3 regions of the Streptomyces luomodiensis genome follow, and region 1 is predicted to be linked to each of the others. Evidence: riboswitches for the same ligand, from Rfam matches in the RefSeq annotation. Region 1 holds a riboswitch; each other region holds the start of a gene.
The links. A riboswitch is a leader RNA that binds a small molecule or an ion and turns the genes downstream of it on or off. The one in region 1 is predicted to bind S-adenosylmethionine.
Positions count from the first base shown of each region.

Region 2: it holds a riboswitch for S-adenosylmethionine, as region 1 does, so the genes downstream of both, thrC (threonine synthase) here and PS467_RS12430 (aminotransferase class V-fold PLP-dependent enzyme) in region 1, are expected to answer to the same signal.
Region 3: it holds a riboswitch for S-adenosylmethionine, as region 1 does, so the genes downstream of both, PS467_RS04390 (glutathione S-transferase C-terminal domain-containing protein) here and PS467_RS12430 (aminotransferase class V-fold PLP-dependent enzyme) in region 1, are expected to answer to the same signal.

Region 1 covers NZ_CP117522.1:2,884,380-2,893,795, forward strand. Annotated here, with positions in the region: gene PS467_RS12395 (hypothetical protein) at 1-352, opposite strand, end outside; gene PS467_RS12400 (C40 family peptidase) at 384-1,556, opposite strand; gene PS467_RS12405 (C40 family peptidase) at 1,781-2,806, opposite strand; gene PS467_RS12410 (NYN domain-containing protein) at 3,114-4,475, opposite strand; gene PS467_RS12415 (hypothetical protein) at 4,493-4,738, opposite strand; gene PS467_RS12420 (rhomboid family intramembrane serine protease) at 4,892-5,602, shown strand; gene PS467_RS12425 (Lrp/AsnC ligand binding domain-containing protein) at 5,599-5,880, shown strand; gene PS467_RS12430 (aminotransferase class V-fold PLP-dependent enzyme) at 5,934-7,331, opposite strand; SAM riboswitch class IV at 7,532-7,650, opposite strand; gene trpD (anthranilate phosphoribosyltransferase) at 7,765-8,838, opposite strand; gene qcrB (cytochrome bc1 complex cytochrome b subunit) at 9,013-9,416, opposite strand, start outside.
Region 2 covers NZ_CP117522.1:4,523,763-4,533,178, reverse strand. Annotated here, with positions in the region: gene otsB (trehalose-phosphatase) at 1-630, shown strand, start outside; gene PS467_RS18995 (alpha,alpha-trehalose-phosphate synthase (UDP-forming)) at 906-2,360, opposite strand; gene PS467_RS18990 (glucosyl-3-phosphoglycerate synthase) at 2,509-3,456, opposite strand; SAM riboswitch class I at 3,644-3,806, shown strand; gene thrC (threonine synthase) at 3,825-5,135, shown strand; gene PS467_RS18980 (MoaD/ThiS family protein) at 5,132-5,410, shown strand; gene PS467_RS18975 (cold-shock protein) at 5,819-6,025, shown strand; gene groL (chaperonin GroEL) at 6,426-8,051, shown strand; gene murQ (N-acetylmuramic acid 6-phosphate etherase) at 8,158-9,108, opposite strand; gene PS467_RS18960 (MurR/RpiR family transcriptional regulator) at 9,298-9,416, opposite strand, start outside.
Region 3 covers NZ_CP117522.1:1,091,001-1,100,416, reverse strand. Annotated here, with positions in the region: gene PS467_RS04430 (TetR/AcrR family transcriptional regulator) at 1-476, shown strand, start outside; gene PS467_RS04425 (thiolase family protein) at 501-671, shown strand; gene PS467_RS04420 (septal ring lytic transglycosylase RlpA family protein) at 769-1,191, shown strand; gene PS467_RS04415 (cell wall protein) at 1,205-1,900, shown strand; gene PS467_RS04410 (MauE/DoxX family redox-associated membrane protein) at 1,897-2,757, shown strand; gene PS467_RS04405 (nucleoside deaminase) at 2,927-3,493, shown strand; gene PS467_RS04400 (YhjD/YihY/BrkB family envelope integrity protein) at 3,509-4,372, shown strand; gene PS467_RS04395 (Mut7-C RNAse domain-containing protein) at 4,460-5,203, shown strand; gene PS467_RS04390 (glutathione S-transferase C-terminal domain-containing protein) at 5,283-6,128, opposite strand; SAM riboswitch class IV at 6,465-6,611, opposite strand; gene PS467_RS04385 (PP2C family protein-serine/threonine phosphatase) at 6,704-7,870, opposite strand; gene PS467_RS04380 (Fpg/Nei family DNA glycosylase) at 7,956-8,744, shown strand; gene PS467_RS04375 (CU044_5270 family protein) at 8,781-9,416, opposite strand, start outside.

The DNA.
Region 1 (9,416 bases):
CGGCGAGGCGGCGGCCGGTGACCCGCGCGGGCTCGAAACCGCCGGTGCGCACCAGGCGGTAGGTCCAGGAGTCCAGCGGTACGGCGGACATCTGCCGGAACACCCGCCGCTGCTCGGCCCGGTAGCCGGCGGAGCCGCGGTCGACGGTGGCGAGGAACGCCTCCGCGTCCCGGTTCCGGACCGCCGCGGCCCGCTGGTCGAGCATGCGCTGCACGGCCCGGCCGTCGCGCCCCTCGGGGTCGTCGGGCGCGGGGACGGCGCCGCAGCCGCTCAGCGCGGTCACACAGAGCGCGGCCGCCAGCGGCAGGCACAACAGCGCCCGCCATCCGCCCGATCTCCACCGACCCGCCACGTCTTAGATCGTACGAGCCCGCGCGCCGGCTTCAGACGCGTGTGATGGAAGAGATCGGCAACATGCCGACGGGGTCATAGCGGACCCGTGCCCCGGGGTAAGGGGCATGGATCACTTGCCCGTTGCCCGCGTACAGGGCGACATGACTGGCATCGGAGCGGTAGACCACCAGATCGCCGGGGCGGGCCTGGGACAGCGGCACCGGCTGCCCGGCGTGCGCCTGGGCCTGTGAGGTGCGCGGGATGGCCACCCCGGCGCGGGCGTACGCCCATTGGGTCAGCCCGGAGCAGTCGAAGGCGGTCGGACCGGCCTGGCCCCAGGCGTACGGCAGCCCGAGGGCCGCCCGTGCCGCGTCGACGGCCGCGGCGGCCCGCCCCGAGGACGGCGCGAAATCCGGCCCGCCGGTGAGGCCGTCGGGGAACCCGCCCCAGCCGGAGCCAGATCCGGAGCCGGAGCCGTGCACGGAGCCGGAACCGCGACCGTGCACGGAGCCGGGGGCGGAGCCCGGCAGCCCGCCGGCGAGGGCGCCGGGCTCCCGTCCGCCCGCCCGCGAGGCGCGGCGCGCGTACGTCTCCCACTCCCTGGGCGGCAACTGGTGCACCAGCCGCCGCGCCGTGGCCAACCGGCGCTGGACGGTCCGCTTGTGGCGGGCCACGGCCCGGCGGCTGTGCTCCAGCTTCACCAGCTTGGCGGCGGCCTCCGCCCGTTCCTGCCGCAGCGTCCGCTGCGCGCCCTGGAGCACCCGCAGTTGGGCGGCCTGGCGGCTGGTGATCCGCTCCAGCGTGGCGGCCTTGTCGAGGTACTGGGCCGGGTCCTCGGAGAGGAGCAGGACGAGGCCCGGGTCGATCCCGCCGGAGCGGTACTGATCGCCCGCGAGGGCGCCGAGCGCCATCCGCATCCGGTTGACCCGCCCCTGGCCGCGGGCGACCCGGTCCTGGAGCCGGTCGACCTGGCGGCGCAGGCCCTGGGCGCGCGTCCGAGCCGCGTTGTAGCGCTCGGTGGCCCGCTCCGCCTGGGCGTAGAGGGTGGCGATCCGGTCGCCGGGGGACCGGGACGAGGGACGGCCCGCCGGGTCATGCGGTTCGGCACCGGCCGCCACGGCGGCCAGTGCGGCGGCGGAGGCCACCACGGCGGCCGAGGCGGCGGCCGTGACGGTGGCCCGGCCGGACCCGGGTTTCGCTGCGCGGTGGCGACGGGACGCCATGGGAAGCCGCACTCCTTTCCGCAGTGTCGGGCGAGAACTGCGGGCAGACAGTAGCCGGGGGGCTACGCACGGTCCAACGGCCGTGAGGTGCGGACAAGCTGACGCCCCGCCGACTGACGCAGGTCACCGGCGGGGCGGAGGATCAGCGAGGGTGCTGGAGATTCGCCCGAAAGGATGGCCTTTCAGACGGTTGAAACCCGGTTCGACCCGGTTCCCGGCTCCGGTCAGACCCGGACGCCGAACTGGAACGGCATGTTGTCCATCGACTCGTAGCGCACGTTGGCACCGGGCTTGGGCGCGTGCAGCACCTGGCCGTTGCCCGCGTACAGACCTATGTGGTGCAGGTCGCCGTAGAAGAGCACCAGGTCACCCGGCTTGAGCTCACCGCGGCCGATGCGGGTGCCGGCGTTCGCCTGGTCCTGCGAGATACGCGGCAGCTGCACACCGGCCTGCTGGTACGCCCAGCCGGTGAGGCCGGAGCAGTCGAACGACGACGGACCGGTGGCGCCCCACACATAGGGGGTGCCGATCTTCGTCTTGGCGGCGGCGAGCGCGGCGGCGGCACGCTGCGAATCGGGCACCTCGCTGCCCAGGTCGACACGGTCGCTGGAGCGGTTGGCGCGCTCCGCGTCCTTGGCCGCGATCTGGGCGCGCTCCTTGGCGGTCAGCGTGTTGAGGAGGTTCCGGGCCTTGGAGAGCTTGCCCTGGATCTCGTCCTTCTTCTTGCCCAGCGCCGTACGGGTGTCCGCCAGGTCCTGGAGCTTGGTGGACGCCTCCTGGCGCTGCTGCTTGAGGGTGCGCTGCTTGTCGGCGATCTTGCGCAGGGACTCGGCCTGCTTGCCGCTCAGCTGGTTGAGGGTGGACGCCTTCTCGAGGTAGGTGTCCGGGTCCGAGGAGAGGAGCAGCTGCACCGAGGGGTCGATACCGCCGGAGCGGTACTGCGCGGTGGCCATCGCGCCCAGGCCGTTGCGCAGCTTGTTCAGCTCCTCCTGACCGCGCGCCACCTTGTCCTGCAGCTCGCCGACCTGCTTCTCCAGCTTCTGCTGCTTCTCCTTGGCGCCGTTGTACTTCTCGGTCGCCTGCTCCGCCTCTTCGTAGAGCTTGTCGACCTGCTCCTTGACGTCCTTCTTGTCCTGCTTCGGAGCGGCCTGAGCGGCCTGGGACGTGAGAGCGACGGCGGCGGCCGCGGTCGCGGTGAGGACGGTTACCCGAGTGCGGCTCGGCTGCTTGGGTCGACGGTGGGACGCCACGAAGGCGAGCTCCTTCTTCCTCCAGCCGCCTACCGGGAGTTGGGGGGGTTGTGAAGCCCCGGCTCCGCGACAGGGCGCGGACTCGGCGGTACCTCCGCTGTCACCCCGGATGGGTGATCAACCGCGCGAAGGTTCGAGGCGACCATAGTGACCTCGCCGTGATCCGTTCAAATCCCGACGGCAAAAAAGTTGCTCCAGAAGGGCATCTTTTACAAACAACGCACAGGCAGTGACGGCCGATTGACGCTCCGCCGACATCAGAAGTGGTGCGGTTCCGACTTCTGAAGTGATTCGGACGTACCGGGCCTCAGGTACGGGCAAGTCGCTTCAGCAGCAGCGCGGATGCCACGGGGCGCGCTCCGGCGCGCGCCACCCCATCGGCCACCTCGCGATCGGTGGACACCACCACCACCGGCCGGCCCGGCGGCTCCGCCCGCACCAGCTGCCGGATCAACTCGTCGGCCGTCACCCCCGGCTTGCTGAACAGCACCCGCACCCCGCGCGGCGGTGCGAGCAGCACCGGCGCGGCCAGCTCCGCCCCGTCGAAGACACAGGTCATCTCCGCGCCCGTCTGGGCCGCGAGCACCGCAAGACCGCCCAGCAGCCGCAGCCGCTGCTTCTCCAACGGCATCGTCGGATAGCCGGTCTTGGTGACGTTGTAGCCGTCCACCACCAGATGCGCCTGCGGCAGCGCGAGCAGCTGGTCCAGCAGCGCCGGATCCATCTCCGACAGCGCCCGGGTCGCTATGTCCTTCGGCGTCATCTTCCCCGGCTCCACGGCGGCCACCGTGTCCGCCGGGCGCGTCGACGCGGGCGGCAGGGCCAGTTCCCGCCGCAGCCCCTGCGCCGCGTCCAGCACCGTGTCCAGCAGCAGCCGCAGCCGCATGTCCTCCACGCTGCGCCCCTCGCGCGCCGCCCGCCGGCTGGCCTCCAGCGCCGACTCCGCCTCCGCGAGCCGGGCCCGCAGCCGCCGCGCCTCGCTGTCCGCGGTCGCCTGACGCGCCGTCGCCTCCGACCGCACGGACTCCAGCTCCGCCTCGACCTTGCGCAGCGCGGCCGCGCCCCGCTTCACATCGCTCAGCGCGCTGCGCAGCTTGCGCTGGAGCACGTCGTTCTCCTTGCGGGCCGCCTCCAGTTCGCCGCGCGCCCGCTCCGTCTCGTGACGGATGGCCGCCTTGGTCTCGGCGAGCTGGTCGCGCAGCCGCTGGAGCTCGCGTGCCGCCTCCTCACCGGCCCGCTCGGCGGAGGCCCGCTGGGCCTCCTCGCCCGCCGCCTCGACCAGCTTGACCCAGCCCGCCGGGCGCAGCACATACGCCACCGCCGCGACGTCCACCGGGTCGGCCGCGGCGGGCGGCGAACCGCTCTCGATCGCCTCGGACAGCTCCGGCTGGGCCTCCCGCAGCCGGCTCGCGATCCGCTGCCGGAAGAGGGGGTCGCTCTCCACCGCGGCGGCCATCGCGTTGCCCGCGAACTTGGCGCGCCGGGTCGGGGTGAAACGGGCGTACTGCCGCAGCTGGGTGGGCAGCTCGGTGACCGTCAGCCCGCCGAAGGCATCGGCGACCAGCGCCACCACCCGCCGCCGCACCCCCTCCGGCAGGGGGCGGTCCAGCGCCTCGGTGACGCCCTCGGCATCACCGGCCGCCCCGGGGCCACCGGTCCGCTCCACCACCTGTCATCGCTCCGTTCTCAGTCGCCGGCGCCGCTGCTCGGACGGTCCACGAGTTCGATCTGGTCGACCGCGTTGCACCAGCGACAGCGCACTGACTCAATGGTCTCACTGAGCACCTCGCGCTCCTCGACACTGGGTTCCCCGGCCAGGTCGAGATGCACATACTCCACGGCCCTCGTCGCACGGGTCACATCGAACCGGGTGAGGTTGCCGCACAGCGTGCAACGCCAGCGGGTCTCGGCGGTCGGCTGGGGAACGGCCATGATTGCGGATCCTCGCTTCTCGGCTGTCGGCGGCGTCCTGTAACCCTACGGCCTGAGCCCTGGCCCGTGCCCGGCCCGTACCGCCGCCGCGTCCCGGCGGGAGCGCGGCGAGGCGCTCTGTGGAGGTTGTGCCCGGTACGCCATGATCTGACCATGATCGAGACGTCGGCGGGGCCCGGCCGTCCCTGGGTGACGTACGGCCTGATCGTCAGCTGCTGCCTGCTCTTCGTCCTCGGACCGGCCTCGGGGCTCAATCCCGGCTATGGCTCGGGCGGGGAGCTGGTGGCGGCCCAGTCCGCGTACTTCGAGCGCTGGGGGGTGGTGCCCAGCGCCCTGTGGGGCGGCGCCCCCGATGCGCCGCTCGCCCCGCTGACCGCGCTGTTCGTGCACGGCAACTGGCTGCATCTGCTCGGCAACATGCTGTTTCTGTACGTCTTCGGCGCGATGACCGAGGAGCGCATGGGCCGGTTCCAGTTCGCCGTCTTCTACGTCGCCACCGGCTATCTGGCGCTGCTCGGCTACGCCGCCGCGCACCCCGACTCCACCCAGAGCCTGGTGGGCGCCTCCGGGGCCATCTCCGGGGTGCTCGGCGCCTTTCTGTGGCTGTTTCCCCGGGCCCGGGTGACCAGCCTCTTCCCGTTTCTGTTCTTTCTCCCGCTGCGCTTCCCGGCCTGGGCGGTGCTGATCTTCTGGGTGGCCCTCCAGTGGCTGGCCGCCCGCGAGGCCGACGACCGTCCCGGGGTCGCCTATCTCGCCCATCTCGTGGGCTTCACACTCGGCTTTCTCTTCGCGTGGGCCCGGTTCGGGGGGACGCGTAGAGTGGGCGGCGCAGCCAGGTCCAGCGAGGGAGAAAGCCAGCCGTGATCACTTCGATCGTGCTCATCAAGACCAGTGTGGACCGGATCCCGGAGATCGCCGAGAAGATCGCCGCGCTGGACGGTGTGAGCGAGGTCTACTCGGTCACCGGTGCGCACGATCTGATCGCGATGGTGCGGGTGGCCCGCCACGACGACCTCGCGGACATCATCCCGGGCCAGATCAGCAAGGTGCCGGGGGTGGCCTCCACGGAGACGCACATCGCCTTCCGGACCTACTCCCAGCACGACCTGGAGGCCGCGTTCGCCATCGGCCTGGACAGCTAGGCCCGGTCCGGACAGGCCCCGGTCCGGGCCTCCCCCGGCGCCCGCCCAGGGGCTCAGCCGCGGTCCGGGACGCAGCGGCCGTCCTCGGTGCGGTAGCTCCACCGGGCACCGTCGCGTACGAGCTCGGCCACGGCGCGGACGAACCGCTCCACATGTTCGTCCGGGGTGCCCGCCCCGAAGCTGACCCGGATCGCGTTCAGCGCACGCTCCCCCGGCGCGGCCTCGGGCGCACCGCATTCCCCCGGCTCGTCGGGCTCGCTGTCCAACAGGGTGCGGACCAGCGGATGCGCGCAGAAGAGCCCGTCGCGCACGCCGATGCCGTACTCCGCGGAGAGCGCCGCCGCGAAGTGGGAGCTGTTCCAGCCCTCCACCACGAACGAGAGCACACCGACCCGGGGGGCGTCGTCGCCGAACAGCGACAGCACCCGCACCTCGGGCACCTCGGCCAGCCCCGCCCGCACCGTGGCGATCAGCTGCCGCTCACGGGCCACCAGGCCCTCGAAACCGGCCTCGGTCAGCGCCTTGCACGCGGAGGCGATCGCGTAGACGCCGATGACGTTCGGCGAGCCCGCCTCGTGCCGGGCGGCCGTGGTGTGCCACTCGACGTCGATCCCGCCGTCGTCCCGGCGCGCCACCTTACGGCTGGCGCCACCGCCCGCCAGATACGGCTGGGCCTCCCGCAGCCAGTCGGCCCGCCCGGCCAGCACACCGGCCCCGAAGGGCGCGTACAGCTTGTGCCCGGAGAAGGCCACCCAGTCCACGTCCGCCGCCGCGATGTCCACCGGGTGGTGCGGGGCCAGCTGCGCGGCGTCCAGCACGATACGGGCGCCGTGGGCGTGCGCCGCGGCGGCCAGCTCCCGTACCGGCCACAGCTCACCGGTCACATTGGACGCGCCGGTCACGCAGACCAGCGCCGGGCCCTCGGCCCGCCCCGCGAGCGCCGTCTCCAGCGTCTCCACCGCCTGCCGCGGGGAGCGCGGGGCGCTGAGGTAGTGGACGGCGATGTCCGCCCGCTGCCGCCAGGGCAGCAGCGAGGCGTGGTGTTCGGTCTCGAAGACGAAGACCTGGGTGCCGCGCGGCGCCACGGCGGCCAGGAGGTTGAGCGAATCGGTGGTGGAGCGGGTGAAGACGACCTGGTCGTCCGCGCGGCAGCCGAGGAAGGCGGCGACGTCCTTACGGCTGTTCTCGAAGAGGTCGGTGGACAGCTGCGAGAGGTAGCCCGCCCCGCGGTGCACGCTGCCGTAGTAGGGCGCGTAGGCGGCGATGTCGTCCCAGACCCGCCGCAGGGCGGGCGCGCTGGCGGCGTAGTCGAGCGCCGCGTAGGTCACCTCGCCGCCGGTGACCAGGGGCACCAGGACATCGCTGCCGAGCACGGGCAGCGGCTCACAGGCGGCGGAGGAGGAAGTGGCGGAGGAGTCGGCGGAGGCGAGGGCAGAAGGGCGCACGGACATGACGAGGTCTCCCGGAAGGGTCGAAGGCGTGCCGCGCCACGGGAGCGGCGGCGGTGAACCTGCCGTCGGGGCGCGGAAAGGTCGCTCGACGCACGGCACCACCGCGCGGAGCGGACAATAGAAAAACGGGCCGCTCGGCCCTAGCGCATTCGCTGCATCACGGAAGAGCTCCCTCGACCACCAGGACCCCTAGTGTGAGGGGTCCGCGCTTGCCACCGGCCTTGTTGCCAGGCGGCCTGGTCATCACCCGGGGCACCCCGCCACGGACGGAGGGTTGCCGGACAGCGGGCCGGGGCCGTAGTCGCTGTCGCTCGTGACCTGGGCAGGAGTATGCCATGCCGAACGCCGACGCCCATGTTCTGTCCGCATCCCGGACAGAACATGGGCGTCGTCAACAGAACACGGGCGGCGTAAGGGGGCCGCCGGGGTCCGCTCAGGCGTTGGTGGCCCGCACCCACCGCTCCAGGGCGTCGCGCGCCGCCCCCGAGTCGATCGACTCGGCGGCTTGCTCGACCCCCGCCGCGATCCGCTCCGTCAGGGGCTTGTCCCCCGGCTCCGGTTCGAGCGCCACGAGCGCCGCCGCCGAGTTCAGCAGCACCGCGTCCCGGACCGGGCCCCGCTCGCCCGCCAGCAGCCGGCGGGCCACATCCGCGTTGTACGAGGCGTCGGCACCGCGCAGGGCCTCCACGGGAGCCAGCCCGATGCCCACGTGCCGGGGGTCGAAGGTCTCCTGGCGCACGGCGCCGTTCCGGACCTCCCACACCTGGGAGGTCGAGGTCACGGTCAGCTCGTCCAGTCCGTCGTCGCCCCGGACGACCAGCGCGGAGGAGCCGCGCTCGGCCAGCACCCCGGCCATGATGGGCGCCATCCGGGCATCGGCCACCCCGGTCGCCTGGGATGTGACCCGTGCCGGGTTGGTCAGCGGGCCGAGGAAGTTGAACGGGGTGGCGACGCCGAGCTCGCGGCGGGCCGCCGCGACATGCCGCAGCGACGGGTGGAACTTCACCGCGAAGCAGAAGGTGATGCCCGCCTCCTCCGCGATCTCGACCACCCGCTCCGGGCTGATGTCCAGATTGACGCCGAGCTTCTCCAGGACGTCGGAGGCACCGCTGGCGGAGGACGCGGCGCGGTTGCCGTGCTTGACCACCCGTGCGCCGGTGCCGGCCACGACCAGCGCGGACATGGTCGAGATATTGACGGTCTTGGCGCGGTCGCCACCGGTGCCGACGATGTCCACGGTCGCCCCGGGCACCTCGATCACCTTGGCGTGCTCGTACATGGCCCGCACCAGACCGGTCATCTCGGAGACCGTCTCGCCCTTCGCCCGCAGCGCGACCGCGAAACCGGCGATCTGGACGTCGGTCGCCTCGCCCCGCATGATCTGGTCCATGGCCCAGGCGGTGTCGTCCGCGCCGAGGTCCTGGCCGGCCAGCAGCGAACTCAGTACGTCCGGCCAGGTGCGGGCCGTCGCGGTGCTGTCGCCTCCGGCGGGGGTCACAACGTCCATGGTCCGCTCCTGGATCCGTGGGGGTGGGCAGGGAAAAGGGGTCCGCGACGTCAGCGGCCCGCCGCAAGCCTATCGGCAGTACGACCGGGGCCCCGGTCCGGACCGTGCGGTCCGGGCCGGGGCCCTGGTCTGTGGCGTCGCTACAAGTGGAGAAACCGGTGGGTGGGAGAGAGATCAGTGGTGGCCGTGGCCGCTGGTGATCTCGTGGTACTCCTCGCGGGTCGGCTTCGGAATGATGTTGTCCCCGCCGTAGTAGCCCTTGGAGAGCTTGGAACGGAGCTTCTGGGAACGCTTTATCTTCCGCTTGACCCCGTTCTCGTCGACCTCGGGGCCGATCTCATAGGGCTCGGGCTGCTCGTGCTGGGTCAGCGCGAACAGCTGGTCCTGCGAGAGCGGCTCGTGGACCTCGATGAACTCACCGTGCGGCAGCCGCTTGATGATGCCGGTCTCACGGCCGTGCAGCACCTTGTCGCGGTCGCGCCGCTGGAGGCCGAGGCAGATCCGCTTGGTCGCGATGAACGCCAGGACCGGGCCGACGAAGAAGCCGATCCGCACGAACCACGTGATCGAGTTGATCG
Region 2 (9,416 bases), 1.6 Mb from region 1:
CCGGCCGAGGTCGCCGTCCGGTACGGCGGCTTCGCCGGGGCCGAGGGGCTGGACGGGCTCGTCGTCCTCGGCCTCTACGGGGCCGAGCGCTGGGACGCGGCGAGCGGCGCCGTCCAGGCGCCCGAACCGCACCCCGGCGTCGCCGACGTCAAGGCCGAACTCCCCGCCACCCTCACCGCGCACGGTGCCTCGCAGGGCACCTGGATCGAGGACAAGGGCCGCGCCGTCGCCGTCCACACCCGTCGCGCCGAGGACCCCCAGGCCACCTTCGAGCGGCTGCGCGCACCCCTCCACGCACTGGCCGAGCGCCATGGGCTCATCGTCGAGCCCGGCCGGCTGGTGCTGGAGCTGCGGCCGCCGGGCATGGACAAGGGCGTGGCGCTCACCGAGTACGTGCGGCGGACGGGTGCGGCGGCCGTGCTCTACGCGGGCGACGACCTCGGCGACCTGGCCGCGTTCGCGGCGGTGGAGCGGCTGCGCGAGGAGGGCGTGCCGGGGGTGCTGGTGTGCAGTGGCAGCGCGGAGGTGACCGAGCTGGCCGAACGGGCGGATCTGGTGGTCGACGGCCCGGCGGGCGTGGTGGGGCTGCTCTCGGCCCTGGCCGACGCGGTCGGCGGCGACGCCGCCTAGGGCGTGTTTCGAAAGTAGCGCCGTCCGCCCGGAGGGCGGGCCCCGCGGCGTCTGGTGCGTGTGATCGCAAGGCGGAGGGTCGTCCTCGTAGTGGGCCTACTCGGACGATCCCGACAACGCAGCGAGCGCGCGTGCCAGGCGTCGCGGGGCAGGCGGGACTTTCGAAACACGCCCTAGGGCCCGCTCGGACAGCGCCCGGTCCGGGGCCGGTTACGCCGGTTACCCGTCAACACTCCCCGAGCGGCGCATCGCGGGCGGTCACCGATACAGCGCCTCTACAGCGCCCGCAACTGCGCCAGGAACCACGCCTGCGGCGGCAGCGCGGTCGCGGCGGCGGCGAGCCGCTTCGTGCGGTCCGCGCGCTCGCCGTCGCCCATGCGCAAGCCCTCGTGCAGCGCCTGAGCCGTGGCCTCCACGTCGTACGGGTTCACCACCAGCGCGTCCTCGCCCAGCTCGGCGTAGGCCCCCGCCTCCCGCGACAGCACCAGCGCACACCCTCGCTCGGAGACCACCGGCACTTCCTTGGCCACCAGGTTCATCCCGTCCCGGATCGGGTTGACCAGTGCCACGTCCGCCAGCCGGTAGGCCGCGAGGGAGCGGGCGAAGTCGTCCTTCACGTGCAGCGCGACCGGGGTCCAGCCCTCCGTGCCGTACTCGGCGTTGATCTCGTCCGCGAGCCGCCGCACCCGCTCGGTGTAGTCGCGGTAGACGGCGAGGTCCTGGCGTGAGGGGTAGGCGAAGGCCACGTGCACCACGCGCTCCCGCCACTCGGGACGGGTCTCCAGCAGCCGCCGGTACGCCAGCAGTCCGCGCACGATGTTCTTGGACAGCTCGGTGCGGTCCACCCGGACGATCGACTTCCGGCCCGCTCCGATCTGTGCCCGCAGGCTGGTCAGCCGCTCGTCGACATCCGCCTGCCGCGACCGCTCCCGCAGGAAGTCCGCGTCCGCGCCCAGTCCGTGCACGCCCAGCCGGGTCTCGCGCCCCTCGAAGCGCACGGCCGTCGCCGCGCCGTCGCCGTCCCGCACGACCTCCGCGCCCAGCACGGCCGCGCAGCAGTCGGCGAAGGCACCGGCCCAGCGCTCGGTGAGGAACCCGGCGCGGTCGCCGCCGAGGATGCCGCGCAGCACCCCCGCCGCCACCTCGTCCGGCAGCAGCCGGTAGTAGTCCGGCGGCGCCCAGGGCGTATGGGAGAAGTGGCCGATCCGCAGGTCGGGGCGGAGCTCGCGGAGCATCCCGGGCACCAGCGCCAGGTGGTAGTCCTGCACCAGGACGACGGCCTCGTCCACCGCCTCCCGGGCGAGCGCGTCCGCGAAGGCCGCGTTGTAGCTCTCATAGGCCGCCCACTGGGCGGCGAACTCGGCGTCGAAGACCGGCTCGACCGGGGTCTGGTAGAGCAGGTGGTGGACGAACCACAGCACCGAGTTGGCGATGCCGTTGTAGGCGGCGGCGAAGACATCCGGCGCGATGTCGAGCATCCGCACCTGCTGACCGCCGGTGTCACCGGGGTTCAGATGGTTGGTCCCGGCGCGCCGGGCCGCCTCGCGGTCGGCCTCACCGAGCGCCGCGCACACCCACACCGCGCCCGCCTCGGGACCGATCGCGCTGAGGCCGGAGACCAGCCCGCCGCCGCCGCGCCGGGCGGTCAGCGAGCCGTCCTCGCCCAGGGTGTACGAGACCGGACCGCGGTTGGAGGCGACCAGGATCGGGGCGGAACGCGGGGCTGCCATGTCGCGAGCCTAGCCACGCGCGGCCCCGCGCAAACGTACGTACGGTTTCTTGCCCCGTAGGTGTGTCGCCGGCCGCCACGCGCGCCACGCGTCACCCCGGCGCGCAGGCGCCGTGCGCGGGCTCACGCCGCGGGTTCACGCCACGGGCTCACGCCGCGCGGCGCGCCGCGTACTCCGGGATCTCGATCATCGGCGGCCGCTCCTCGGTGTCCACGGAGGTGGTACGCGGCTCGAAGCCGTTCTCGCCCCGGTCGAACTGGGTCAGCCGCGGCCGCACCAGGTGGCCGCGGGCCAGCCGCAGCTGCGCGGTGCGGTAGATCGCGGCCGCCATCCGGCCGAGCGCCAGCCCGTCCTGGTGGCGGTGTTTGCGGACCCCGACGTCCACCTGGCCGAGCGCGTCGAGGCCCACCGTGTGCAGCGCGTCGACCAGCAGCCCCAGCTCGACCCCGTAGCCCACCGGGAAGGGCAGCCGCTCCAGCAGCGAGCGGCGGGCCGCGTACTCACCGCCCAGCGGCTGGACGAATCCGGCCAGCTGGGGCCAGTGCAGGTTGAGCAGGGGCCGCGCGACCAGTTCGGTGACCCGGCCGCCCTGGCCCGCCGCCTCGCCGAGCGGGCGGTCGTACATGCCCTTCACCAGCTGGAGCGCGGGGTCGGTCAGCAGCGGGCCGACGATCCCCGAGACGAAGCGCGGGTCGAATTCCCGCAGGTCGGCGTCGATGAAGCAGACGATGTCGCCGCTGGTGGCCAGCAGCGACCGCCACAGCACCTCGCCCTTGCCGGGCAGCGCGGGCAGCCGGGGCAGCAGCGAGTCGCGGGCGACGACGGTCGCGCCCGCCGCCGCGGCGACCTCGGCGGTGCGGTCCGTCGAACCGGAGTCCAGCACCACCAGCTCGTCCACCAGCGGCACCGCCTCGCCCATCAGCTCACGGCGGATCGCCCCGGCGATCTCGCCGACCGTGGCCTCCTCGTTCAGGGCGGGCAGGACCACGCTCACCGTCGTGGTCGTGGCCCGCTTCGCGGCCAGCAGGCGATCCAGCGGACGGTCGTCGGCAGACCAGGAGCGGTGCTTCAGCCAGCGCTCCACCTCATCCAGCACCTGTGTCTCTCCCTGCTGTGATCCATCTCGCGCTTCGGACGGCTACCTCAACCATCCGGGCCTTCGGTTACAGTCTTGAACAACGCACATGACCGTCGTATGTCGGGGTCAACCTCGGTGTTTACCGAAGATGGCCGACCGGCGACGGCCGTGCTGACAAACGCTCCGGGCCCGCCCGGTGCCATACCGCTCATCCAGAGGGGCAGAGGGAACGGCCCGTTGAAGCCCCGGCAACCCTCCAGCTGGTCTCGCGCTCCGCAGCGAGGCTCCGAGCTTCCGCAGTGAGGCTCCCAGCTAGGGAAGGTGCCAATTCCGGCTCGTGGCGAAACGCGTCCCGAGGAAGATGAGGAGAAAGGGCCTCGCCATCCATGGCTGTGCAGTCAGTAGAAAGCTCAACCACTTCCTCCCCCACCTCCACCTCCGCCGCCTCCAAGGCTTTCGGCCCCGCCGTCGCATTGTCCTGCCGGGAGTGCGGTGAGCGGTTCGATCTGGGCCCGATTTTCGCGTGTGAGGTCTGTTTCGGGCCGCTCGAGGTCGCGTACGAGCTGCCGACCGGCGACCCGGAAGGGCTGCGCCGCCGGATCGAGGCCGGCCCGAACAGCATCTGGCGCTACGCCCCGCTGCTGCCCGTCCCGGCGGACGTGGCGGACCTGCCCAGTCTGAACCCCGGTTTCACCAAGCTGGTCAAGGCCGACCACCTCGCCCGTGAGCTCGGCGTCACCGGTGAGCTGCACATCAAGGACGACTCCGGCAACCCCACCCACTCCTTCAAGGACCGGGTCGTCGCCATCGCCGTCCAGGCCGCCCGCACCTTCGGCTTCACCACCCTCTCCTGCTCCTCCACCGGCAACCTGGCCGGCGCGGTCGGCGCCGCGGCCGCCCGCGCGGGCTTCCGCTCCTGCGTCTTCATCCCGCACGACCTGGAGGCGGGCAAGGTCGTCATGGCCGCGGTCTACGGCGGTGACCTGGTCGGCATCGAGGGCACCTACGACGACGTCAACCGCTTCTGCAGCGAGCTGATCGGCGACCCCGCGGGCGAGGGCTGGGGCTTCGTCAACGTCAATCTGCGGCCGTACTACGGCGAGGGCTCCAAGACCCTGGCGTACGAGATCTGCGAGCAGCTCGGCTGGCGGCTGCCGGACCAGATCGTCATCCCGATCGCCTCCGGCTCCCAGCTCACCAAGATCGACAAGGGGCTGAAGGAGCTGATCGCGCTCGGGCTGGTCGAGGACAAGCCCTACAAGATCTTCGGCGCCCAGGCCGAGGGCTGCTCCCCGGTCTCTGCCGCCTTCAAGGCCGGCCATGACGTCGTACGGCCGCAGAAGCCGCGGACCATCGCCAAGTCGCTGGCCATCGGGAACCCCGCGGACGGCCCGTACGTCCTGGACATCGCCCGCCGTACGGGCGGCGCGGTGGAGGACGTGAACGACGAGCAGATCGTCGACGCGATCAAGCTGCTGGCCCGCACCGAGGGGATCTTCGCGGAGACCGCGGGCGGCGTGACCGTCGGCGTGACCAAGAAGCTGATCGAGGACGGCCTGCTCGACCCGTCCCTGACGACCGTCGTGCTGAACACCGGCGACGGCCTCAAGACCCTCGACGCGGTGGCTCCCACCACGGGCCCCTCCGCCATCATCCGCCCCACCCTTGACTCGTTCCGAGAGGCTGGCCTCGTATGAGCGTCAACGTTCGCATCCCGACCATCCTGCGCACCTACACCGGCGGTCAGGCCGAGGTCACCGCCGAGGGCGCGACCCTCGCCGAGGTCCTGGCGGACCTGGAGAAGAACCACCAGGGGATCGCGGCGCGCGTTCTGGACGACACCGGCAAGCTCCGCCGCTTCGTCAACGTCTACGTCAACGACGACGACGTCCGCTTCGCCGACGGCCTGGCCACGGCGACCCCGGACGGCGCCGGCGTCTCGATCATCCCGGCGGTCGCGGGCGGCTGCTGACCCCGCGTCACCCTCCTCACCTTTGACATCGCCCCGTCCGGGGACAACCGGACGGGGCGATTCCGTGTGTGGAAACGCGATACAGTTGCCCGGATTCCCCAGTGCACCCGGGGTCGGAGCCACATATGAGAACTCGTCAACTTGTGCGTAAAGTGTGTGCATGAATTGTCGGGTTGGTCCCTTATGTCCCGCCCGGCTTGCCCGAACTTCATATGAATTCTCGCTTTTAACCGTTCGGCCGTGCCCAGAATTCTCGTCCGATTGACCTGTTGCAGAGGGCGTTGGGACGGATACATTCAGCGGCGGTCGACGCGTTCCGGCGCACACCCCCCACATCCGGGGGGTGAGGTCTGACCCGGGTCCGCGGAGTGCGGTCCTGCGCAAGGGCCAGCAATAGGGGAGTTAGGAATGGCTCAGGGCACCGTCAAGTGGTTCAACGCGGAGAAGGGGTACGGCTTCATCGCGGTCGACGGTGGTGCGGACGTGTTCGTCCACTACAGCGCGATCCAGATGGACGGGTACCGCACCCTCGAGGAAGGCCAGCGGGTCGAGTTCGAGATCTCGCAGGGCCAGAAGGGCCCGCAGGCCGACATGGTCCGCGTGGCCGTAGGCTGACGCGCCGACGCGACGCAGCTGAACAGAACAAGTCCGAAGGGTCCGTACCTCGACCAGGGTACGGACCCTTCGGCATGCCCGGGGGCTCCCTCCCCCCGGCCCGCGCGCCTCGCCCACGCCCTTCGGGCGCCTGTGCCTACCCGTCACCCGGCCGCCACCCCCCAAGGAGCCCTTCGGGCGCTTGCACTCGATAGGTCCGAGTGCTAATCATTGGCGTTAGCACTCTGACGTTGAGAGTGACAGAAGGACCGGGTCGGTGAGGCCCGTCGGGCCATGCGGGGCAAGGAACCGCACGGCAGACAGGCCGTCCGTCGCGGGCGCCAGCGCGGTCCGGAGCAATCCGCCCCCACGGCCTAACGGCCTGGGAGGTACCCCCTAAGTCTTGGGAGGACCACTTCACATGGCCAAGATCATCGCGTTCGACGAGGAGGCACGGCGCGGCCTCGAGCGCGGGATGAACCAGCTCGCCGACGCCGTCAAGGTCACCCTCGGCCCCAAGGGTCGCAACGTCGTCCTCGAGAAGAAGTGGGGCGCCCCCACGATCACCAACGATGGTGTGTCCATCGCCAAGGAGATCGAGCTCGAGGACGCGTACGAGAAGATCGGCGCCGAGCTGGTCAAGGAGGTCGCGAAGAAGACGGACGACGTCGCCGGTGACGGCACGACGACCGCGACCGTCCTCGCCCAGGCGCTGGTCAAGGAGGGCCTGCGCAACGTCGCCGCGGGTGCCAACCCGATGGCGCTCAAGCGCGGTATCGAGAAGGCCGTCGAGGCCGTCTCCGCCCAGCTCCTCGAGCAGGCCAAGGACGTGGAGACCAAGGAGCAGATCGCCTCCACCGCCTCCATCTCCGCCGCCGACACCCAGATCGGTGAGCTCATCGCCGAGGCGATGGACAAGGTCGGCAAGGAAGGCGTCATCACCGTCGAGGAGTCGCAGACCTTCGGGCTCGAGCTCGAGCTCACCGAGGGCATGCGCTTCGACAAGGGCTACATCTCCCCGTACTTCGCGACGGACATGGAGCGTATGGAGGCGTCGCTCGACGACCCGTACATCCTGATCGTCAACTCCAAGATCAGCAGCGTGAAGGACCTCCTCCCGCTGCTCGAGAAGGTCATGCAGTCGGGCAAGCCGCTGCTGATCATCGCGGAGGACATCGAGGGCGAGGCCCTGGCGACCCTGGTCGTCAACAAGATCCGTGGCACCTTCAAGTCCGTCGCCGTCAAGGCCCCGGGCTTCGGTGACCGCCGGAAGGCCATGCTCGGCGACATCGCCATCCTCACCGGTGGCACCGTCATCTCCGAGGAGGTCGGCCTCAAGCTGGAGAACGCCGGGCTGGACCTGCTCGGCCGCGCCCGCAAGGTCACCGTCACCAAGGACGAGACCACCATCGTGGACGGCGCCGGCGACACCGACCAGGTGCAGGGCCGCGTCAACCAGATCCGCGCCGAGATCGAGTCCTCGGACTCGGACTACGACCGCGAGAAGCTCCAGGAGCGCCTGGCGAAGCTGGCCGGCGGCGTGGCCGTCATCAAGGCCGGTGCCGCCACCGAGGTCGAGCTCAAGGAGCGCAAGCACCGCATCGAGGACGCGGTGCGCAACGCCAAGGCCGCCGTCGAGGAGGGCATCGTCGCCGGTGGTGGCGTGGCCCTGCTCCAGACCGTCTCGGTCTTCGAGAAGCTGGAGCTCGAGGGCGACGAGGCCACCGGTGCCCAGGCCGTGCGCCTGGCCCTGGAGGCCCCGCTCAAGCAGATCGCGGTCAACGCCGGTCTCGAGGGCGGCGTCGTGGTCGAGAAGGTGCGCAACCTGACCCCGGGTCACGGCCTCAACGCCGCGTCCGGCGAGTACGTCGACCTGATCGCCGAGGGCATCATCGACCCGGCCAAGGTCACCCGCTCGGCGCTCCAGAACGCCGCGTCGATCGCCGCGCTGTTCCTGACCACCGAGGCCGTCATCGCCGACAAGCCGGAGAAGGCCGCCCCGGCGGGCGCTCCGGGCGGCATGCCGGGCGGTGACATGGACTTCTGATCGACTCGGCGCGTTCACACGCCGATCGGTCGAACCGTCCGATACGTCGGGGCGGCACCCTCTCCCAGGGGTGCCGCCCCGACGGCGTTCCGGGGCGGTGCGGAGGTCACCCCGTGGCGGCCTCGAGGGCGGCGCGCAGATGGCCGCCTGCCGCGCCGAGCAGCTTCTCCGCGGTCGGGGCGTCCACCCCGCCCAGGATGGTGAGGATCGCGTTCTTCACCTCGCCGTCCGTGGCCGCCAGCGCGCTTTCGATCCGCTGGTCGGAGGCGCCGGTCGCCAGGAAGACGATCCTCCGCGAGCGGGCGCGCAGCTTGTCGTTGGAGGCCCGCACATCGACCATCAGATTCCCGAAGGTCTTGCCCAGCCGGATCATGGTGATGGTCGAGATCATGTTGAGCACGAGCTTCTGGGCCGTGCCCGCCTTCAGCCGGGTCGAGCCGGTGAGCAGCTCCGGTCCCACCACGACCTCGATGCCGTGGTCGGCCGCGGCGGCGAGCGCCGAGCCGGCGTTGCAGGACAGGCCGACGGTCAGCGCGCCGCGGCGCCGAGCGTACTCGACCGCGCCCACGGCGTACGGGGTGCGCCCGGAGGCCGAGACGCCGATCACCGTGTCGTCGGGTCCGATCCCGAGCCGTTCGAGGTCCCGGGCGGCCAGCTCCGCGCTGTCCTCCGCCCCCTCGACCGAGGTCACCACGGCCTCCGGGCCGCCCGCGATCAGGCCGACGACCTGCTCGGCCCGGGTGTTGAAGGTGGGTGGGCATTCACTCGCGTCGAGCACCCCGAGCCGTCCCGCGGTGCCCGCGCCCGTATAGACCAGACGGCCGCCACGGGACATCCGCGCGGCGATGGCGTCGATGGCGGCGGCGATCTGAGGCAGCCGGCCGGCGACGGCGGCGGGGACGGCGGCGTCCTCCGCGTTCATGATCCGGGCGATCTCAAGGGTTCCGAGCCGGTCGATCTCGGCGAGTTCGGGGCGGAACGCCTCGGTGGTCAGGGTGTCGAGCTGGTCGCGGAGCCGTGCGGAGTCCTGATCGGCTGCGGAGTCGGCGGAAGTCATGGTGAAGCGGCTCTTTCCGGTACGTCAGCGTAAAGGTGGGGGTGACGGTGACTGGAAGGGCAGCCACCGGGCGATGCGGTGACCGGGAGGTTCGGGGGTCGTGGATCGGGGGTCTGGGGGTCGGGGGATCGGGGGATCGGGGGTGAGACCGAACGGTCTGGCAGCGAACGGTCTGGTGGCGCGTCGGGCTCAGCGATGCCGGGGACGCGGGTCGTGCCGGTGCGCGAGGGCCTCGTACGACGCGGAGAGGGCGGGCGCCGCCGCTTCGTACGTCCGCTGGGCGACCCCTATGAACAGGCAGTCCACCA
Region 3 (9,416 bases), 1.8 Mb from region 1:
AGGCGGTGCTCGGCGCCGGGCTCGGCCCCCGGGAGACCGTCGAGGCGCTCGTCACCGAGTCCTTCCGGGAGATCGACCGGCACCGCGCCGCCGTCGCGATCTACCAGAAGGAGTCCAAGCACCTGTCCGCCCAGCCGCGCTTCGGCTATCTCACCGAGTCACAGCGGAAGTTCGAGCGGGCGTGGCTGGGCGCTCTGGAGCGCGGAGTGGCCGAGCGGGTCTTCCGCGCCGACCTCGACATCCGGCTGGCGTACCGCTTTCTGCGCGACACCGTCTGGGTCGCCGCGTCGTGGTACCGGCCGGGCGGGCAGCACAGCCCCGAGGAGATCGCCCGCCAGTACCTGTCGATGGTCCTGGACGGCATCACTCCGCGCGACGCGACCACGACCGTCAGCGCGACCACGGCCGTCAGCACCACCACGGCCCTCGGCGCGACCACGACCGCCCGCGAGACCACGACCGCAGGACCGTCATGACCTGAGGGACCCCGAGGAGCTGCCATGGCCGAGGCATACATCGTCGAAGCGGTGCGGACGCCGGTGGGGCGGCGGAACGGCGGGCTCGCCGCCGTCCACCCCGCCGACCTCGGCGCGCACGTCCTGCGCACGCTGATGGAACGCTCGGGCGCCGATCCGGCCGCCGTCGGCATGACGATCGTCGAGCGGCGGTGAGGACTCCGACCGGGCGCCCTCCCGTGGCGGTGGCTCCCGGCCCCACGCATGATGGTGCTGCTCCGGGGGGCCGGACCGAAGCCGGGAGGACTGCGGCATGGCGTGCGGATCGACCAAACTCTGGAACGGCGAGGCCACCTGGTTCTGTTGTGGCAACGCCTGGGGGCCGTGCGCCGCGGCCGGCGGCGGGGCGTGCGGCACCTGCCGGTCCAGTGCGCTTCAGGCCGCCTGGCCCAACGCCTCCAAGGCGTGCTGGGACATCACCCGGCCGGATCTGTGCGGCGAGGACATACCACGGCGTGGCTGCGGTTCGGTGATGAAGGTGCGCCACGACTGCTCGGGCGCGAGCGTCTGCGTCACCGTCAGCGACTGCGGTCCGCGCACGCGCAGCTTCTGCTCCGAGTCCACCTGCTGCGACGACGTATGCCGCACCAACCGGGTCATCGACCTCACCCCCGCGGCCTTCTCCGCCATCGGCAGCCTGAGCTCCGGCACCCTGCCGGTCTCCATCTTCGAATGAGGCGGGCCCGCCCATGAGCGCGTACCGAACCGGCGGCCCCCTGGACCGCCGTCGTTTCCTCACCGCCGCCGCCCTCCGCGGCGCCACGGTCATCGGCACCGGAGTCGTCGGCACGGGGGCTCTGGGCGCCGGAGTCCTCGGCACCGGAGTCGTCGGGGCGACCGCCCTGGGCGCGGTGGACGCCGACGCCGCCTTCGCCGCGCCCATCCGCCCGCTGGACCCCGCGGTGGCCGAGAGCGCCTTCGCCGAGGGGCGGATCACCGGGATCGATCACGACGTCCTGCGGGTCGCGGGCTCCTACGGCGACCACTTCCGGGTGCGGGTCACGGGCGCCACCAGCGTCTGGAAGGCGCGGGCCACCACCGCGGCCGACATCGAGACCGGCGACGGGCTCTACGCCCGCGGCGTCCCGCTGCCCGACGGCACCCTCGCCGCCGACGCCGTGTGGGTCAACATCGTCAACCTGCACGCCACCATCCGCGGCATCGAGAAGGCCCGGCTGCATCTCGCCCACGGGCAGCACGAGATCGTCGGCAACCTCATGCCGGAGCGGACCAGTGCCTCGTACGGCGGCGCCTCGCCCACCGCCGATCTGTCCCGGCTCACCATCGGGCAGAGCGCCCAGGTCCTGGGCGCCTGGCGGCCGTCCGACGGTTCCGTGGACCTCGTCCGGGTCGCGGTCGCCCCCGCCGCGGGGAGCCGGCGGTGAGCGCCCTGGTCTGTGCCCTCGCGCCGCTGCTGCTCGCCGGGGTGCTGGGCCCGGCCGGTGCGGGCAAGCTGTTCGGCCGGGGCGTCGCCCGGCAGGCGCCCCGTACCGCGCTCGCGCGGCTGCTGCGCGACGGCCGCCGGGCCGCGCCGGCCCTCCGCGTCCTCGGCGCGGCGGAACTCCTCCTCGCCGCCGCGCTGCCGGCGTCGCCCGCCACCCCGTTCCCGGGGGTGGCGGCCGCCCTCCTCGGCGCGGCCTTCCTCGGCTACCTCGGCTACGCCCGCGCCGCGGCGCCCGGATCCTCCTGCGGCTGTACGGCACGGCAGGACGCCCCGCCCACCTGGCGCGCCTTCGCCCGCGCCGCCGTGGTCCTCGCGGGCGGGATCGCGGCGGCCCTGGCCCAGCAGCCCTGGTGGGACGCGGCGGCCCGCCGTCCGGCCGCGGCGTCCTGCCTGGTCCTGGCCGCGGCGGCGGTGCTGACGGGCCTCACCGCGGATGTGGACCGCCGGTGGCGGATGCCGCTGCGCCGGCTGCGGCTGCGGATCGCCGGACATCCGCTCGCCGGGACCGCGGCGTCGGCGGCGGTCCCGCTCGCCGCGACCGTCGAACTGCTGGAGCGCTCGCGGGCCTGGCAGAGCGCCTCCCGCGTGGTGCGGTCGGCGCTGCTGGACCACTGGGACGACGACGGCTGGCGCATCCTCCAGTTCGCCGGGGTGTACGGGGGCGGCGCGGCCGCGCGGCCCGTTCTGGTGCTGTTCGCGGTGGACGCCGCGGCCAGCCTGGACACGGTGGACGAGCCCGCCGTCCGGGTCAGCGTCATCGACGCGGACAGCGGTGCCCCGGTCATGGCCCCGGCTTGATGTGCGGGCCCTGACCCACCGTCCGGGCCCTGACCCACCGTGAGGTCCGGGGCCGCGGCCGAGGGTTGCACCGCGATCCATGGCGAGTACTCTTGGTCACGTTCCTGGACAAATCGAGCGTTCCGCAGTGTGTCCAGCACAGGCACGACAGCGCCGAGCGGAGGTGCGGATGGCGAAGCGGGAGTTCCTCGCCGAAGCGGTACGGCTGGCCACCGAATCGGTGGAGAACGGCTGGGGCGGCCCGTTCGGCGCGGTGATCAGCCGGGACGGCGACATCATCGCCCGCGGGCAGAACCGGGTGCTGCTCACCGGCGACCCCACGGCCCACGCCGAGGTGGAGGCCATCCGCAAGGCGATCCAGGTGCTCAACCCCGAAGCGCCGGCGATAGCCCCGGAACACGTCGACGAGAGCACACTGGCGCTCGTGCCGCGCCCCGAGGGGTCCGCCGACCCGGTGCCGGAGCGCGCCCGGATGCTCCAGGGCTGCTCGCTCTACACCAGCGGCGCCCCGTGCCCGATGTGCCTGGGCGCGATCTACTGGTCGCGGATCGACGCCGTCTACTTCAGCTGCGATCCGGCCGCCACCGCGAAGATCGGCTTCGACGACTCGTTCATGTACGAGGATTTCCGCAAGCCCATGGACCAGCGCTCCATCCTGATCGAGCAGATCCACCCGGAGATGGGTGCCGAGGCGTACCAGGCGTGGACGGACAAGCCCGACCGGCACCCGTACTGACCGGCACCCGTGGGCATGTCCGAGAATCCGTCCGCGTCCGGCGCCCGGGGCCCCCGGGCGTGGTGGCGGCGGCTGCGTGACGTGGTCCAGCGGTCCGCGATCGGACGCGGATGGCGGCGGGGCAGCGAATTCGAGCTGCTGCACCGCGCGATGGGCTTCGCCGCCCTGGGCTTTCTCACCCTGGTGCCCCTGCTGATCGTGGTCGCCGCGGCGGATCCGGTGAACCGGCTCGGGTTCGCCCAGTGGCTGGCCGAGGGGCTCGGACTCTCCCCGACCTCGCGGGACGAGGTGCAGCGGCTGTTCGCCCCGCCCAAGCAGGCGCTGGAGTCCACCACCGCCTTCGGTCTGGCCACGCTGGCCATCTTCGGACTGCGCTTCGGCACCGTGCTCCAGGTCGGCTACGAGAAGGTGTGGGAGCTGCCCGCGGGCCGCTGGCACACCGTCTGGCGCCATCTGGTGTGGCTCGTGGCGCTGATCGGCTATCTGCTGCTCTCCGCCCATCTGGCCCCCGGCGTCTCCCGGCTGCTGGTGGCGGTGGTGGGCACGGTGCTGTTCTTCTGGTGGTCACAGCGGCTGCTGCTGGGCGGGCGGATCAGCTGGGGCGCCCTGCTGCCGGGCGCGCTGGCCACCAGCGTCGGGCTGCTGGGGCTGCGGTTCTTCTCCCAGCTGGTGTTCTCCCCGCTGATCGCCTCCAGCGCGGTCTCCTACGGTCCGGTCGGCACCGTGCTGGTCGTCCAGTCCTGGCTGGTCGGGGTCGGATTCGTGGTGTTCGGCGGGGCGCTCCTGGGCCGGGTGACGCACGAGGAGTGTCTGCGGATGGTCGCCTGGCGCCGCAAGCGACGGCGCGACCAGGCCAAGGCGGCCCCGCCGGCGCGCTGACGCCCCCGGCCCGCGATCACGGGGCCCGTCGCGCCGCCCGGGAGAAACGCCGTCGCCCCGGCCGGGCACGCCTGGCATGCTGGCGGTGTGAACGGACCCGAGATCCATCTCAGCCTCGCCCCTGAACTGCGTTTCTTCGCCGTCCCGGAGCGGCGCCGCCCCTGGACGGCGGTCGCCACCGACGGCGTCTCCACCCTCGGCCATGTCGTCGAGTCGCTCGGGGTCCCACTCACCGAGGTCGGCCGGCTGCTGGTGGACGGCGAGGAGACCGCCGTCTCGCATGTGCCGGGCGCGGGGGAGACCGTGGAGGTCCACCCGGTGGTCCGCCCGCAGCGGGTGCCGGGGGCGCCGCTGCGCTTTCTGCTCGATGTGCACCTGGGCACGCTCGCGCGCCGGCTGCGGCTGCTAGGCGTGGACGCCGCGTACGAGAGCGAGGACGTCGGCGACCCCGAGCTGGCCGCGCGCTCGGCCGCCCAGCGCCGGGTGCTGCTCTCCCGCGACCGGGGGCTGCTGCGCCGCCGCGAGCTGTGGGCCGGGGCGTACGTCTACAGCGACCGTCCCGATGAGCAGCTGCGGGACGTCCTCGGCCGGTTCACCCCGAGCCTGGCCCCCTGGACCCGCTGCACCGCCTGCAACGGCTCGCTGGAGGACGCCGACAAGGAGGCGGTCCGGGAGCGGCTCCAGCACGGGACCCGGCGCACCTACGACGTCTTCGCCCGCTGCACGGTCTGCGACCGGGTCTACTGGCGCGGCGCCCACCACGCCCGGCTGGAGGCCATCGTGGCCCGCGCGGTGGGGGAGTTCGGCGGCGCCCGCGCCGCCCTGTCCTGAGCGGACTGAACGCCCTGGTCGCCCTGGTCGCTCCGGTCGCCCCCGGCCGTCACGGCCGGCGGCGACCGGAGCGGCGGACTCAGGACACACCGGCCCGGAGGGCCTCCGGAAGCGTGGTGTGGAAGGCCGGATGGGCGTGCAGCCGCCGCACATAGGCGCGCAGCCGCTCGTGGCGGGAGACCCGGTGGGCCGCGTCGGCGGCCAGCTGGAGCCGGTGCTCGGTGTCGAGCTGGACGAGGGCCACCCACAGGTCCACATCGGCGGCGGTCAGCTCGTCGCCCAGTGCGTACGGCGCGGACGCCAGCCTGCGGTCGAGCCGGCCGAGGGCCGTCAGCAGCCGCTCCAGCGCCGCGTCCCGGCACTCCGCCTCAGGCGCGGTCCCGGCCTGCCGCGCGGCATGGGTGATGTCCGTGTCGAGGAGTTCGCGGAGGGCGTCGATGTCCGCTGCGAGAGCCGCCGGACGCAGCCGGGGACGGTCGGTTCCGACGTGGTCGCTCAGATGGCCGGCGAGGTCGCGCAGGATGTCGGGCGTGTGGTTGCTGACGACACGTCCGGTCCAGCGGTCGCACAGCGCGGGCGCGTCCACCGGCCCGCTGTAGCGGTGCCAGGTGGCCTCGTAGGCACCGCGCAGCGAGGCGAACGCCGCGGGGGTTTCGCCCGGGAGCCCGAGGAGGGTGGTGGTGATGGTGTCCCGCAGCCCGAGCAGGTCCAGGGTGATGGAGACGCGCAGCGAGAGCGGACAGCTCGCGGAGAGATAGAGCCGATAGCGATGCGGCGCCGGATAGAAGCCCCCGGCCAGGTCGACGCCGATGCGGCTGCGGAAGCGGTGCGGCGGAGTGGGCGGGGCGGTCCGGGGGCGGGGCCGGCAGGGGTCGGGATCGAGAAGAGCGGCAGGACCTGAACTGAGCGGAGACGTCTCGGACATGGCTCTCCAAGGCAGTGAAGGAGCCCCGGCCCCGCCGGCCTGGGCGGCGCCGATGGCGCGATGGAAGGGAAACCCGCGCGGCGCACCCGCCGGGGGCGGTGCCGGGACACACCCGACCCGCCGATGCGCGGGGCCGCGCTCGGTGACCGTGTCGATTCAGCCGGCTGGACTGGAAGCGCTGCAGATGCGCAGCAGATCGATGTGCAGGCGCCGGGTCAGGGGACGGGGACGGCGGAACGGGGACGACGGCCGGGAACGCCGACGGGCGCCTTCCCCGTGGCTGTCGGTCCTGGGCATCTCCACCGATCCCATCATCATCGGGCTCGCGAGGCAGCGAGACCGCGCTTGTCCCGTCCACGTCGACGAGACCCGGTCGTCACCCGGGGGCACCCCGTCGCGGGAGAAGGGTTGCCTGTCAGCGAGCCGGGGCCGATGACCCACCTCAGCGGGGATTCCGCACGGTGGGCGCTGACCATCGTGACCGTCCCTGACAGTGTCGTCGCGCTCCGCGAGGGCGTCAACCCTATGCCCACGTGGTCAGTCCAAGCCCACGTGGTCGGTCCCAGCCCATGTGGTCAGTCCATGCCCACGTGGTCGACGCGGGCCGGCGGCGCCGTGCCGTCGGCGGCCCGCTCGACGAGGACCATGGCCGCGTCGTCCGCCAGCCGGCCCCCGGCATGCCGGACCAGGGCCTGGCGCAGCCGGTCCAGGTACTCGGCCGGGGTGGTGCCGTCCAGCGTCGCCATGGTCCGGGCCAGCGGGAAGAACTCATCGCGGCGGTTACGGGCCTCGATCACTCCGTCGGTGTGCAGCAACAGCCGGTCACCGGGCAGGAACGGAAAGGTCTCGACGCCGATCGGGGGAGGGGTGAGGAACTCCTCGAGGCCGAGCGGCGGCAGCGGGCGCACCGGGCCCAGGGCGCGCACCTCGCGCCGGCGCATCATCAGCGGCGGCGGATGGCCCCGGTTGATCAGCTGGACCATCGACTCGTCCGGCACCTGGGCGAGGACCACGGTGACGAACTGCTCCTCCAGCTCCCGCGCGTCCCGTAGCTGGGAGCGGTCCAACAGCTCGTACTCACGCGCCAGCGCGGCCGCGCAGCGGCGCATCACCTCGGCGAGGTCCGTCTCGTAGTGCACCGCCTCCCGGAAGGCGCCCACGACGGCCGCGGCGGACCGCACCGCGGCAAGCCCCTTTCCCCGCACATCCCCGACGATCAGCCGCACCCCGTAGCGGGTGCACATCGCCTCGTAGAGGTCCCCGCCGATCCGCGCGCCGCGCTCGGCCGCCAGATAGACGCTCGCGGTGTTCACCGCGCCCAACCGGGCGGGCAGCGGCCGCAGCACCACGTTCTGGGACACCTCGGCGATCCGGCGGACTCGGGTCAGCTCACGGTCCCGGCGCACCCGTACCGCGCTGGTGGCCACGCTCGCCACCGCCACCACCAGCAGGGCCAGCAGATTCGCGTACACCTGCTGGCTGCCCCAGGCGTGGTTGTGGGTGGCGGTGATCGCGCTGACCACGCCCGCCAGGCCCGCCACCCCGCCGGTGCCGACCGGGCCCATGGTCACCGCCGCCAGCGCCGGGGCCGGGGAGAGCAGGGGGCCGGTGTAGACGACGTGGGCGGGGGAGAGCTCGATGCCGAGCACCGTCGCCAGGACCAGAAACGGCAGACACCGGGTGACCGCGAAAAGCGTCTGGCTGCGACCGCTCGCCCTCCGGCCGGAGCGCATGCATCGCATATTTCGGTACTTTATCCGATGAAACTACCCGAAGGGGATGTTTCTTGGCGACGCGGGATGTAAGCCCCTGGCGTAGCCTGACGCTATGCCCGAGCTACCGGATGTCGAGGGGTTCCGGCGGACGCTGGTCTCCTGCGCCCAGGGCCGCCGCGTCGAGCGGGCCGAGGTGGCAGATCCGGGGGTACTGCACGGGGTGACCGCGCAGGGGCTGAAGCGCGAGTTCAAGGGCCGCCGCTTCGCCGCGCCGCGCCGCCACGGCAAGTGGCTCATCGCCCCCACCGACGGCCCCACGCTCGTACTGCACTTCGGCATGACCGGGCGGCTGGTCTGCGGGGCGGACTCCGAACCGGTCGGCCGGTTCGAACGCGTCGCCTTCGACCTCGACGACGGACACCGCCTCGGCTACGAGGACCAGCGCAAGCTCCAGGGCGTCTGGCTCGCCGCCACCGACGCCGACGTCGACCGGATCCTCGGCGACCAGGGCCCGGACGCGCTCTCCCTGAGCCGGGCCGGGCTCGACCGGCTGCTGGCGGGGCGGCACGGACGCGTCAAGGCCACCCTGACCGACCAGGCGGTGATCGCCGGACTCGGCAATCTGCTCGGCGACGAGATCCTGTGGCAGGCGCGGATCCATCCGCGGCGGCCGGTGAACACGCTCACCGACGAGGAGCACGATCGGCTGCACACCGCGCTGCGCGAGGTGCTGCGCGCTTCGGTGCGGGTGGGGCGGGTGCCGGACGACCCGGACTGGCTCACCGGACGGCGTGACGATCCGGACCCGCACTGCCCCCGCTGCGGCCGTCCGCTGCACCGCGCCCGGATCGCCGGGCGGACCACCCTGTGGTGCCCGCACTGCCAGCAGGACGACGCCTGACGCCCGCCCGCGCGATCCGCCGCTCGTCCTGCCCGGTCAGGAGATCCAGGCCGTGTAGGACATGACATCGCCCGCCTTCACCCGGTACTCGGGATCGTCCCGGGTGACGGTCTCCTCGACGTCCAGCACCCTGCCGTCGTCCGGGTCGAGGACGATGAGATAGCGGCCCCCCGGGGTGGTGGTGAACCGGAACCCCTGTCCCTCCCGGCCCAGCCGGTCGGTGACCTTGCCCGCCGGGCGCAGCCCCTCGATCCCGGACAGCAGGGTGAGGATGTCCGCCCTCTGGCGCGGCCCCGGGGTCCACACCGAGAGGAAGGACCGCACGGCCGAGATCAGGTCCGCCGGGTCGCGGTCCGCGCCCGGCGTCCAGACGGCGAGATACTCGCGCAGCGCCTGGGCACCGGACGGGGGGTCCTCGAAGTAGTTCTCGTTGGCGCCGCCGATACCGGCCGGATAGCGCTCGTTGCGCAGCACCTTGCCGTCGTTGACGGTGCGCGGCGGGGGACCGTCCTCGATCACGGGGCGGCCCGGGTGGCGCGGATCGGTGGCCACCACCAGCAGCGAACCGCTGCCGTCCGCGTTCCAGCGGGTCAGTGACTCCTGGGGGAGTGTCACCGGGTCCTTCCCCGACGCCATCCCCAGCGACCAGGACTGGATATGGCTGCCTCGCTC